2 regions of the Pseudoalteromonas sp. CuT4-3 genome follow, and region 1 is predicted to be linked to the other one. Evidence: predicted binding sites of a transcription regulator. Region 1 holds the regulator's gene; the other holds the start of a gene.
The links. Region 1 encodes NrdR, which represses ribonucleotide reductase genes. Its sites were predicted from a motif close to AAACACNANATNTNGTGTTT; they were not measured.

Region 1 (5,349 bases):
CCTACGCTTGCGTTTAAAGACTTTGGCGGGCGCTTTATGGCTGAGTGTTTAGCACAGTTTAATCAAGGCGAAAAAGTCACGATTTTAACGGCAACCTCTGGCGATACTGGCGCTGCTGTTGCACATGCGTTTTACAACAAGCCAAACATAGATGTGGTTATTCTATACCCTAAAGGCAAAATTTCGCTTGCTCAGCAAAAGCTATTTACTACGCTTGGGAACAACATTCATTGTTACGCGGTTGATGGCAGTTTTGATGATTGCCAAGAGCTGGTTAAAAAGTCGTTTTTAGATGACGAAGTTAAATCTACACTTGGCCTAAATTCAGCTAACTCAATCAACATTAGCCGCCTAGTGGCACAAGTATGTTATTACTTTGAAGCCATTGCTCAGCTACCAAAAGAAAAGCGTGCTACAGCGCATATTTCAGTCCCTAGTGGTAACTTTGGTAATGTATGTGCCGCCATGATTGGTGCTGTAATTGGTTTGCCGGTGGGTAAACTAAGCGCGACTACAAATCAAAACGACACCGTGCCACGTTACATGCTTGATAAAAATTGGGCGCCAAATGCCACACTTGAGTCGCTTTCAAATGCGATGGATGTAAGCAAGCCAAATAACTGGCCACGTGTGCAAACAATGTTAGATAATAACTGGTTTAGCTACGATAATTTTTACTCAACCAGCGTGAGCGAAGAAAATACGCAAGCAGTGATGAAAAATATTCAACAAACTGGTTATGTTGCAGAGCCGCATACCGCCATTGCATACCAAGGTCTTGTAGAGAATAAAGCACCCGGCGCAGCAGGTATCTTTTTAGCAACTGCTCACCCTGCTAAGTTTAAAGATAGCGTAGAAGAGATTCTAAATATTGAACTTGATATGCCAAAACCACTTAGCGACGCACTTGCTAAACCTTGTTTAGCAAGCGACATTAACCCTGATTATGAAGCGTTACGCACTGAAATACTCGCTAAGTTAGGCTAACTAACTTAGCGTTAAAAAAGCGGCTTTGGCCGCTTTTTTTGTATTTTGAACGCGCTAAATAAAGTATTTATCATTAACTAATTAAATGTAAAAAATAAAAATCATTTAAATTATTAATGCATTTATAAAAAAATATCATCTTAAAAACGCTGTGAAATAGATTCAATCCCTGTTTAAATATCCTCAACTTAAGAGCGTAGGCAAAGAGTCGTTTAAAGCGTACAATAAAGCCTCTAAAAAACACCATACACGTTGCCCTAGGAGACCCCAATGTTAGAACGTAGCATGAATATTTCGGATTTTGATCCAGAGTTATTTGACGCGATAAACAAAGAAACTGCTCGCCAAGAAGAGCACATTGAATTAATCGCATCAGAAAACTACTGTAGCCCACGCGTACTAGAAGCACAGGGTTCACAGCTTACAAACAAATACGCAGAAGGTTACCCGGGCAAACGTTACTATGGCGGTTGTGAGCACGTAGACGTTGTTGAACAACTTGCAATTGATCGTGCTAACGAGCTATTTGGTTCTGACTATGCAAACGTTCAGCCACATGCGGGTTCTCAAGCAAATGCAGCTGTTTTCTTAGCATTATTAGAAGCGGGCGACACTGTACTTGGTATGAGCTTAGCTCATGGTGGTCACTTAACGCACGGTTCACACGTAAGCTTCTCAGGTAAGCTATACAATGCAATCCAGTACGGGCTAGACGAAGCAACTGGTGAAATTGACTACGCACAGGTAGAAACGCTAGCACTTGAGCACAAACCAAAAATGATTATTGGTGGTTTTTCTGCGTACTCAGGTATTGTTGATTGGGCTAAATTCCGTGAGATTGCTGATAAAGTAGGTGCTTACTTATTTGTTGATATGGCTCACGTTGCTGGTTTAATTGCAGCGGGTGTTTACCCAAGCCCAGTACCTCACGCGCATGTTGTAACAACAACAACACACAAAACATTAGCAGGCCCTCGTGGTGGTTTAATTATTTCTGCTTGTGGCGACGAAGCAATTTACAAAAAGCTTAACAGCGCTGTGTTCCCAGGTGGCCAGGGTGGTCCTTTATGTCACATTATTGCTGCAAAAGCAGTGGCATTTAAAGAAGCTCTACAACCAGAATTTAAAACATACCAAGCACAAGTAGTTAAAAATGCTCAAGCTATGGTTGCTGTTATGCAAGAGCGCGGTTACAAAATCGTATCTGATAAAACAGAAAACCACTTATTCTTACTTGATTTAATCGATAAAGATATCACAGGTAAAGATGCAGACGCAGCGCTTGGTAATGCAAATATTACTGTGAACAAAAACTCTGTACCAAACGATCCTCGCTCACCGTTTGTTACTTCTGGTTTACGTATTGGTTCACCTGCAATTACGCGTCGTGGCTTTAAAGAAGCTGAATCGAAAGAACTTGCTGGCTGGATTTGTGACGTATTAGACAACATCAACGATGAGTCAGTACAAGCGCAAGTTAAAGAAAAAGTTAAAGCAATTTGTGCAAAACTACCTGTATACGCTTAATTGCATAAGCAGCAGTAATTTAGATCACAACAAGGGGCCTGTTTACCTTTCGAGGTTTAATTTGCAGTAGTATGTTTGGTTTTTAGGCAAGGCAGAGTCTATGTAGTGTGGTTACTCCACACAAATAGGCGATAACGCAGCATAAATGCCAAACATGCACTGCCCTCGGGTTCGTCCTAGGGGCGATTTACTCTTTGTTGCTCGGTTTTTACTTAGCCCACTAGGTTACAAACCTCGCGCCGCGATCAAATCACCCCTAGATAGAACAAATTTAATCCTGAAAGGCCAACAGGCCCTATTTTTTTGCTAAGATAAAAGGCCGCTAAATAGCGGCCTTTTTTGTTTTAAAACGGAAGTACCGAGTTATGCATTGCCCATTTTGTACCGCAAAAGATACTAAAGTTATTGATTCTCGCCTAGTCGGCGGAGGCCACCAAGTTCGCCGTCGTCGTGAATGTAACGAGTGTCACGAGCGATTTACTACCTTTGAAGGCGCCGAGTTAGTTATGCCACGTGTAATTAAACAAGATGGCAGCCGAGAACCCTTTAATGAAGATAAACTACTCAATGGCCTTAATCGCGCCCTAGAAAAACGCCCTGTTAGTACAGAGCAAGTGGATGAAGTGGTTAATATTATTAAATCGCAGTTGCGTGCTACCGGCGAGAGAGAAATATCAAGTCACCTTGTGGGTGAGTGCATAATGGAGGCGCTTAAAAAACTGGATAAAGTAGCCTATGTGCGGTTTGCCTCTGTGTATCGCTCGTTTGAAGATATACGCGAATTTGGTGAAGAAATTGCCCGTTTAGGGGAGTAATAATGCAAAACCAAATAACCTTTACTGCGCAAGATGAAATGTACATGGCACGTGCCATCGAGCTTGCAAAAAAAGGGCGATTTACAACCACCCCCAATCCTAATGTAGGGTGTGTTTTAGTTAAAGATAACCACATAATTGGTGAAGGGTTTCATCAATTAGCTGGGCAGGGGCATGCTGAGGTTAATGCCCTTGCTGTAGCAGGTGAAAACGCAAAAGGTGCGACTGCGTATGTTACGCTTGAACCGTGTAGCCATTACGGACGCACTCCGCCGTGTGCAGAGGGTTTAAAAGCCGCAGGTGTAGTAAAAGTTATTGCAGCTATGGTCGACACCAACCCACAAGTAGCAGGTAAAGGGCTTAAAATACTCAGCGATGCCGGTATTGAGGTTGCATTTGGGCTTTTAGAGCAGCAAGCGCGCGCACTTAATTTAGGTTTTTTTAAGCGTATGGAGCAGGGACTTCCGTATGTTACGTGTAAAATGGCGGCCAGCATTGATGGTAAAACCGCGCTAAAAAATGGCCAAAGTAAGTGGATCACCGGAAGCGCTGCGCGACAAGATGTACAATTACACCGAGCACAAAGCTGCGCTATTTTAACGGGCGCCGATACGGTTATTACCGATGATGCTAAGCTCAATGTGAGGTTAAGCGAGTTGCCACAGGCTTTGCCTACTGAATTACCCCTACGCCAACCGGTGCGTGTTATAATTGACTCACAAAATAGGCTTACACCAGAGCTGGCAGTATTTAATATTGAAAGTGAAATAATAATTTTTACTACCAAGGTTGATAAATCAACGCAGTGGCCGCATTTTGTAAGGCATATAGAAGTGCCACAGCAAAATAACAAAGTTAATTTAACGTCTGTTTTAGCGCACCTTGCTAAGCTGCAATTTAATCATGTTTATTTAGAAGCGGGTGCTACACTTGCCGGTAAAATGACAGAGCTTAATTTAATAGACGAATATATATTTTATCTAGCGCCTAAACTAATGGGGTGCGATGCAAAAAGTTTAGTTAATTTTGCTCCGCTAACAGATATGCAAAACACCGTTAATTTGACGTTTAAAGAGTGTGTGAAAATAGGCGATGATTTACGTATAACCGCCACAAAACACATTCCAATCACTTAATTAAAAGAGTAGGGCTATGTTTACTGGAATAATTGAAGCCACAGGCAAAATTGCGCTATTACAAAAAAAACAAGGCGATTTAGCCATTCGTATTCAAAGCGCTAATCTTGATATGAGCGATGTAAAGCTTGGCGATAGCATTGCCACTAATGGCGTATGTTTAACGGTAGTTGATAAGCACATTGATGGCTTTAGTGCCGACTTATCAAACGAAACTATCAGCTTAACTGGGTTTGCAAATTATAATATTGGCCAAACAGTTAACCTTGAAAAAGCCATGCAGCCGGTTTCACGTTTAGGCGGGCATTTAGTGTCAGGTCATGTTGATGGCATTGCAACCATTACAGCTATTACTAGTAATGCGCGCGCCACAGAATATTGGCTAAGCACCGATGAAAATTTAATGAAGTACATTCCTTACAAAGGGTCTGTATGTATAGATGGTATAAGCCTGACAGTAAACGCTGTACAAGGTAATAAATTTAAATTAACCATAGTGCCGCACACAAGCGAGCAAACCACCATTGCTGATTTTAAAGTGGGCACACGCGTTAATTTAGAAGTCGACCAAATTGCACGTTATTTAGAGCGCCTTATTAAAGGGGCTGAGCAGCCGACAGGCTCAGATATTTCAATGAGCTTACTAGCTAAAGCTGGTTTTGTTAAATAACGACACTGATAACTTACACGAGCAAATTTATGAATTTACACAGCGCACAAGAAATCATCGACGACATTAAAGCCGGTAAAATGGTTATTTTAATGGATGACGAAGACAGAGAAAACGAAGGTGATTTAATCATTGCAGCAGAGCACATTAGCGCCGAAGCAATTAACTTTATGGCTACTCATGGCCGTGGCTTAATTTGTTTAACTATGACGCA
Region 2 (5,349 bases), 850 kb from region 1:
ACTCAATAGCGCCTAGGTTAAATGCAGATAGCGTACAAAGTGCAATTTCGCCTTCTTCATCGTTTACGTTATTTAACGGCTTAGTTGGTAATGCAATTTCTAAACATAAGTTAGATTGGCGAATTGGCGCCACTTTAGAAATAAACGGGCTGTGCGTATTACAGTGATCCACATTTTGTAAATAAATACGACCTGTGCTGGCACGCTCTTGTGCGAACATTGAGAAAAGCTCAATCGCTTTAATACGCTTTTTACGAATAGACTCGTCTTGCTCGTATTTTACGTATAACGCATCAAACTCGTCTTGGTCTTCAAAGAATGCATCGTAAAGGCCAGGCACATCTGATGGGCTAAATAGCGTAATGTAGTCGTCTTTAATTAAACGAGAATACATTAGTTTATTAAACTGTACGCCGTAATCTAAATGACGAACACGGTTATCATCAACACCACGGTTATTTTTAAGTACCAGTAGGTTTTCTACTTCTAAATGCCAAAGCGGGTAGAATAACGTTGCAGCACCGCCACGTACGCCACCTTGCGAGCAGCTTTTAACCGCTGTTTGAAAGTGCTTATAAAAAGGAATACAACCTGTGTGGTACGCCTCGCCATTACGGATATGGCTACCTAATGCACGAATACGGCCAGCGTTAATACCAATACCTGCACGTTGTGAAACGTACTTAACAATGGCAGATGATGTGGCGTTAATTGAATCAAGGCTGTCGCCACATTCAATAAGTACACACGAGCTAAACTGACGTGTAGGTGTACGCACACCCGACATAATTGGCGTAGGTAAAGAGATTTTAAACGTTGATACTGCATCGTAAAAACGTTTGATGTAGTCAGTACGCGTTTCGCGCGGGTAGTCAGAAAATAAACTCGCAGCCACTAAGATATATAAAAACTGAGCGCTTTCGTAAATTTCACCTGTTACGCGGTTTTGTACCAGGTATTTACCTTCAAGCTGCTTTACTGCTGCGTAGCTAAAGTTAAGATCGCGCGAATGATCAAGATAAGCATCTAGCTCATCAAGCTCTTGCTCTGTGTAATCAACGAGTAAGTGAGCGTCGTAGCGTTTGTCTTCAACCATTTTTGTAACATGGTCAAATAAACGTGGAGGCTCAAACTGGCCATACGCTTTTTTACGTAAGTGGAATACAGCTAAGCGGGCAGCTAAGTACTGGTAGTCAGGCGACTCTTTTGAAATTTGATCGGCTGCTGCTTTAATGATGGTTTCGTGAATGTCTTTTGTACGAATACCGTCGTAAAATTGAATGTGTGACTTTAATTCAACCTGTGAAACCGATACGTTGTTTAAACCTTCGGCGGCCCATTCAATAACGCGATGGATCTTATCAAGATCTAAAGGCTCTTTACGCCCGTCACGCTTGCTTACAGATAACTGTTGGTTCATAGCTTTGCCTGTATTCCTTGGGAATTGTGTATTTTGACCAATGCTTTATACCTCGCTAAAGCAAGGTACGTATTCATTTATTATAAGTTTCACCGTATTGGCGAATTTAATTGAATAACATTTGGCCACAATATCTGGTGTTGTTCAATTTAGAGATCACAAGATAGTGTGGTCTGAGCTGATTTGCAAGGGACATAATTGCACCTATTTGTGGATAACTTTGGGATAACGTATTTGTGTTAGTAGTCACTCACCTTCGAACAATCATTTAAGTTGAAATAGCTAAAAATCAACTAATGATCTGCTAAATTTACTCATTTTGAAAATAAATTTCGACTGCTTTTTTTATCAACAAGCTTTGCATAAAAACTAACACAATCACAATATATAGTGTTTAAAAGTTTACATGGCACTATATATGGTTAAAAGCATCAATAGGGCTGTGCCAGTTAAAATCGGCTTCCCAGCCCTTGGCCTCATCAATACTTGGTATATAGCCCCAAAGCGCTGTTGCTGTGTGCATACCTGCGGCTTTACCTGCTTCTATATCACGTTGAGCATCACCTATGTATAAACAACGCTTAGGATCTACGTTCATCAGTTTTGTACAGTGTAGTAAGGGTAAAGGTGATGGTTTAGCCTCGGTGAGGGTATCGCCACTGATCACAACGTGTGCATTTTTTAAAGCGGGTATAGCAGCCACTAATGGATCGGTTAAAAACCCTGGCTTATTAGTCATTATTCCCCATTTTATACCTTGGTTCTCAAGGGCTATGAGTAATGATTCTATGCCTTCAAAGCAGCGGGTGTGTGTCGCTAGGTTTTGGCTGTAGTGGCTGACTAATTGTTTTATTCGTTCAGTTTGTGGTTGCGATGCCCATTGCGCTTTAAAGCCAAGTTCAAGTAGTGCGCCGGCGCCATTAGACGCTACTTTTCTATAAGCCTCAGGCGTAACTTGCGCAACACCTTCAATTTTAAGTACAGCATTTAAAGCAGCACCTAAATCGTCTGCTGTATCAAGCAAGGTGCCATCTAAATCAAATAAGAAAGCGTCGTACTCAAAAGGAGTTAAGGGGGTATGAGAGCTAGCCATTATGCTAACTTCTCAAAATGAAGAATGTAATTAACACTCACATCTGTATTTAATGAATACTGCTTAGAAAGCGGGTTGTAGCCTAGGCCAGCACTGGCACGTACTTTTAAACCGGCTTGTTCAGCCCATGCAATAAGTTGTGCAGGTTTGATAAATTTGTTGTGATCGTGTGTGCCCTCAGGCACCATTTTTAACAGCTTTTCAGCACCTACAATAGCAAACAAGTAAGCTTTAGGCGTTTTATTTAGGGTTGAGAAAAACACATCAGCCCCTGGCTTGGCAAGCTCTGCGACTGCATGAATAATAGAAGCAGGGTCAGGTACATGCTCTAGCATTTCCATACAGGTTATTACATCAAAGCGAGCAGGGTGCTGGGTTGCAAATTCTTCTGCAGGTACTTTTATATAGTCAACATTTACACCGGTTTCTAGGCTATGAAGCTTTGCTACGGTGAGTGGCTCTTGCCCCATGTCTATACCGGTTACGTGTGCGCCCATGCGTGCCATGCTTTCGCTAAGAATGCCGCCACCACAGCCTACATCGAGTGTTTCTTTATCAAATAAGCCTTGGGTTTTGTTAGCCACAAAGTCTAATCGTAATGGGTTAATTTCGTGAAGAGGTTTAAACTCTCCGTCTTGGTCCCACCATCGCTCTGCAATGGCTTCAAATTTTGCTATTTCTGCGTTATCTACATTTTGATGTTCGGTCATAAAATACTTCCTCGTCAATCTGAGGCCATTATATAGGGCTAAATTGATAAATCGCAAAGTTTTGCGCCTGTAAATTTAAATTAATTGTGATAGCATGGTCGCTTAGAAATAATAACAAATACTCTTGGCGCCTAATACCGGGTTGCTAAGAGCTGATACTGAAGGAATGTGATATCAAATGACTGATCTCGCCAATGAAATTCTGCCAGTCAATATTGAAGACGAGTTAAAAAACTCCTACCTTGATTACGCAATGAGCGTAATTGTAGGACGTGCATTACCAGACGTACGTGATGGTTTAAAACCTGTTCACCGCCGCGTTTTGTTTGCAATGAACGAGCTTAGTAATGACTGGAATAAGCCTTACAAAAAATCGGCCCGTGTGGTCGGTGACGTAATCGGTAAATACCACCCACACGGCGACAGTGCAGTTTATGACACCATCGTGCGTATGGCACAGCCATTCTCACTACGTTATATGCTTGTAGATGGCCAAGGTAACTTCGGTTCGGTTGATGGTGATTCAGCAGCGGCAATGCGTTATACAGAAGTACGTATGGCAAAAATGTCGCATGAGTTATTAGCCGATCTTGAAAAAGAAACGGTTGATTTCGTTCCTAACTACGACGGTACCGAACAAATTCCTGACGTTTTACCAACCAAAGTGCCTAACTTACTTGTTAACGGTTCTTCAGGTATTGCGGTAGGTATGGCAACAAACATTCCACCACATAACTTAACTGAAGTGGTTAATGGTTGTTTAGCGCTTATTCAAAACCCTGATTTAACGATTCATGAATTAATGGATTACATTCCGGGTCCTGATTTCCCAACGGCTGCCATTATTAATGGTAAAAAAGGCATTGAAGATGCTTATTTAACCGGCCGTGGTAAAGTGTACATGCGTGCACGCGCCGACATCGAAACCGATGAAAAAACAGGCCGCGAAACCATTATCGTGCACGAAATTCCTTATCAGGTTAACAAAGCACGCTTAATTGAAAAAATTGCTGAGCTTGTTAAAGATAAAAAAATTGAAGGCATTAGCGCACTACGTGATGAATCAGATAAAGACGGTATGCGTATCGTTATTGAGATCAAACGTGGTGATGTAGGTGAAGTTATCCTCAACAACTTATATTCACAAACTCAGTTACAAACTGTGTTTGGTATGAATATGGTTGCATTAATTAATAACCAACCTAAGTGTTTCAACTTAAAAGAAATGCTTGAAGAGTTTGTTATTCACCGCCGTGAAGTGGTTACACGCCGTACCGTATTTGATTTACGTAAAGCGCGCGACCGTGCTCATACCCTTGAAGGTTTAGCAATTGCGCTTGCCAACATTGACCCAATTATTGAGCTTATTCGTAAATCGCCAACCCCAGCTGAGGCTAAAGTAGCCTTAACAGCTCGCCCATGGGATTTAGGTAACGTACAAGTTATGCTTGAAAAAGCAGGCGAAGACAACGTAGCACGCCCAGATTGGCTGGCAAGTGAGCTGGGTATTCGCGATGGTCAGTACTATATTTCTGAGCAGCAAGCACAAGCAATTCTTGATTTACGTTTACACAAACTAACCGGTCTTGAGCATGAAAAAATCTTAGCAGAGTACCAATCGCTGTTAGATTTAATTGCTGAGCTACTACACATTTTAGGTAGCCCTGAGCGTTTAATGGAAGTTATTCGTGATGAGTTAGTAGAAATTAAAGAGCAATATGGTGATGAGCGTCGTACAGAAATTAACGCGGCAGCGCACGATATTAGCCTTGAAGATTTAATTAACGAAGAAGATGTTGTTGTGACCCTATCACACGAAGGTTACGTTAAGTATCAGGCATTGTCTGATTACGAAGCGCAGCGCCGTGGTGGTAAAGGTAAGTCAGCAACGAAGATGAAAGATGAAGATTTCATTGAGCGTCTTTTAGTGGCTAATACCCACGATACCATTTTATGTTTCTCTACTGCGGGTCGTTTGTATTGGCTTAAAGTATACCAGTTACCACTGGCTAGTCGCGCCGCTCGCGGTAAGCCAATTGTTAACTTACTGCCACTTGAAGATGATGAACGCATCACTGCTATCTTACCTGTACGCGAGTACGAAGAAGATAAATACATTTTCATGG

Region 2: a site for NrdR is predicted at 1,544-1,563, ahead of nrdA (class 1a ribonucleoside-diphosphate reductase subunit alpha). Genes of this name have one in related genera too.

Annotation. Positions count from the first base shown of each region.
Region 1 covers NZ_CP142030.1:814,284-819,632, forward strand. Annotated here, with positions in the region: gene thrC (threonine synthase) at 1-987, shown strand, start outside; gene glyA (serine hydroxymethyltransferase) at 1,258-2,514, shown strand; gene nrdR (transcriptional regulator NrdR) at 2,880-3,329, shown strand; gene ribD (bifunctional diaminohydroxyphosphoribosylaminopyrimidine deaminase/5-amino-6-(5-phosphoribosylamino)uracil reductase RibD) at 3,332-4,465, shown strand; gene VOI46_RS03665 (riboflavin synthase) at 4,482-5,135, shown strand; gene ribBA (bifunctional 3,4-dihydroxy-2-butanone-4-phosphate synthase/GTP cyclohydrolase II) at 5,165-5,349, shown strand, end outside.
Region 2 covers NZ_CP142030.1:1,662,335-1,667,683, forward strand. Annotated here, with positions in the region: gene nrdA (class 1a ribonucleoside-diphosphate reductase subunit alpha) at 1-1,420, opposite strand, end outside; gene VOI46_RS07515 (HAD-IA family hydrolase) at 1,833-2,513, opposite strand; gene ubiG (bifunctional 2-polyprenyl-6-hydroxyphenol methylase/3-demethylubiquinol 3-O-methyltransferase UbiG) at 2,513-3,223, opposite strand; gene gyrA (DNA topoisomerase (ATP-hydrolyzing) subunit A) at 3,402-5,349, shown strand, end outside.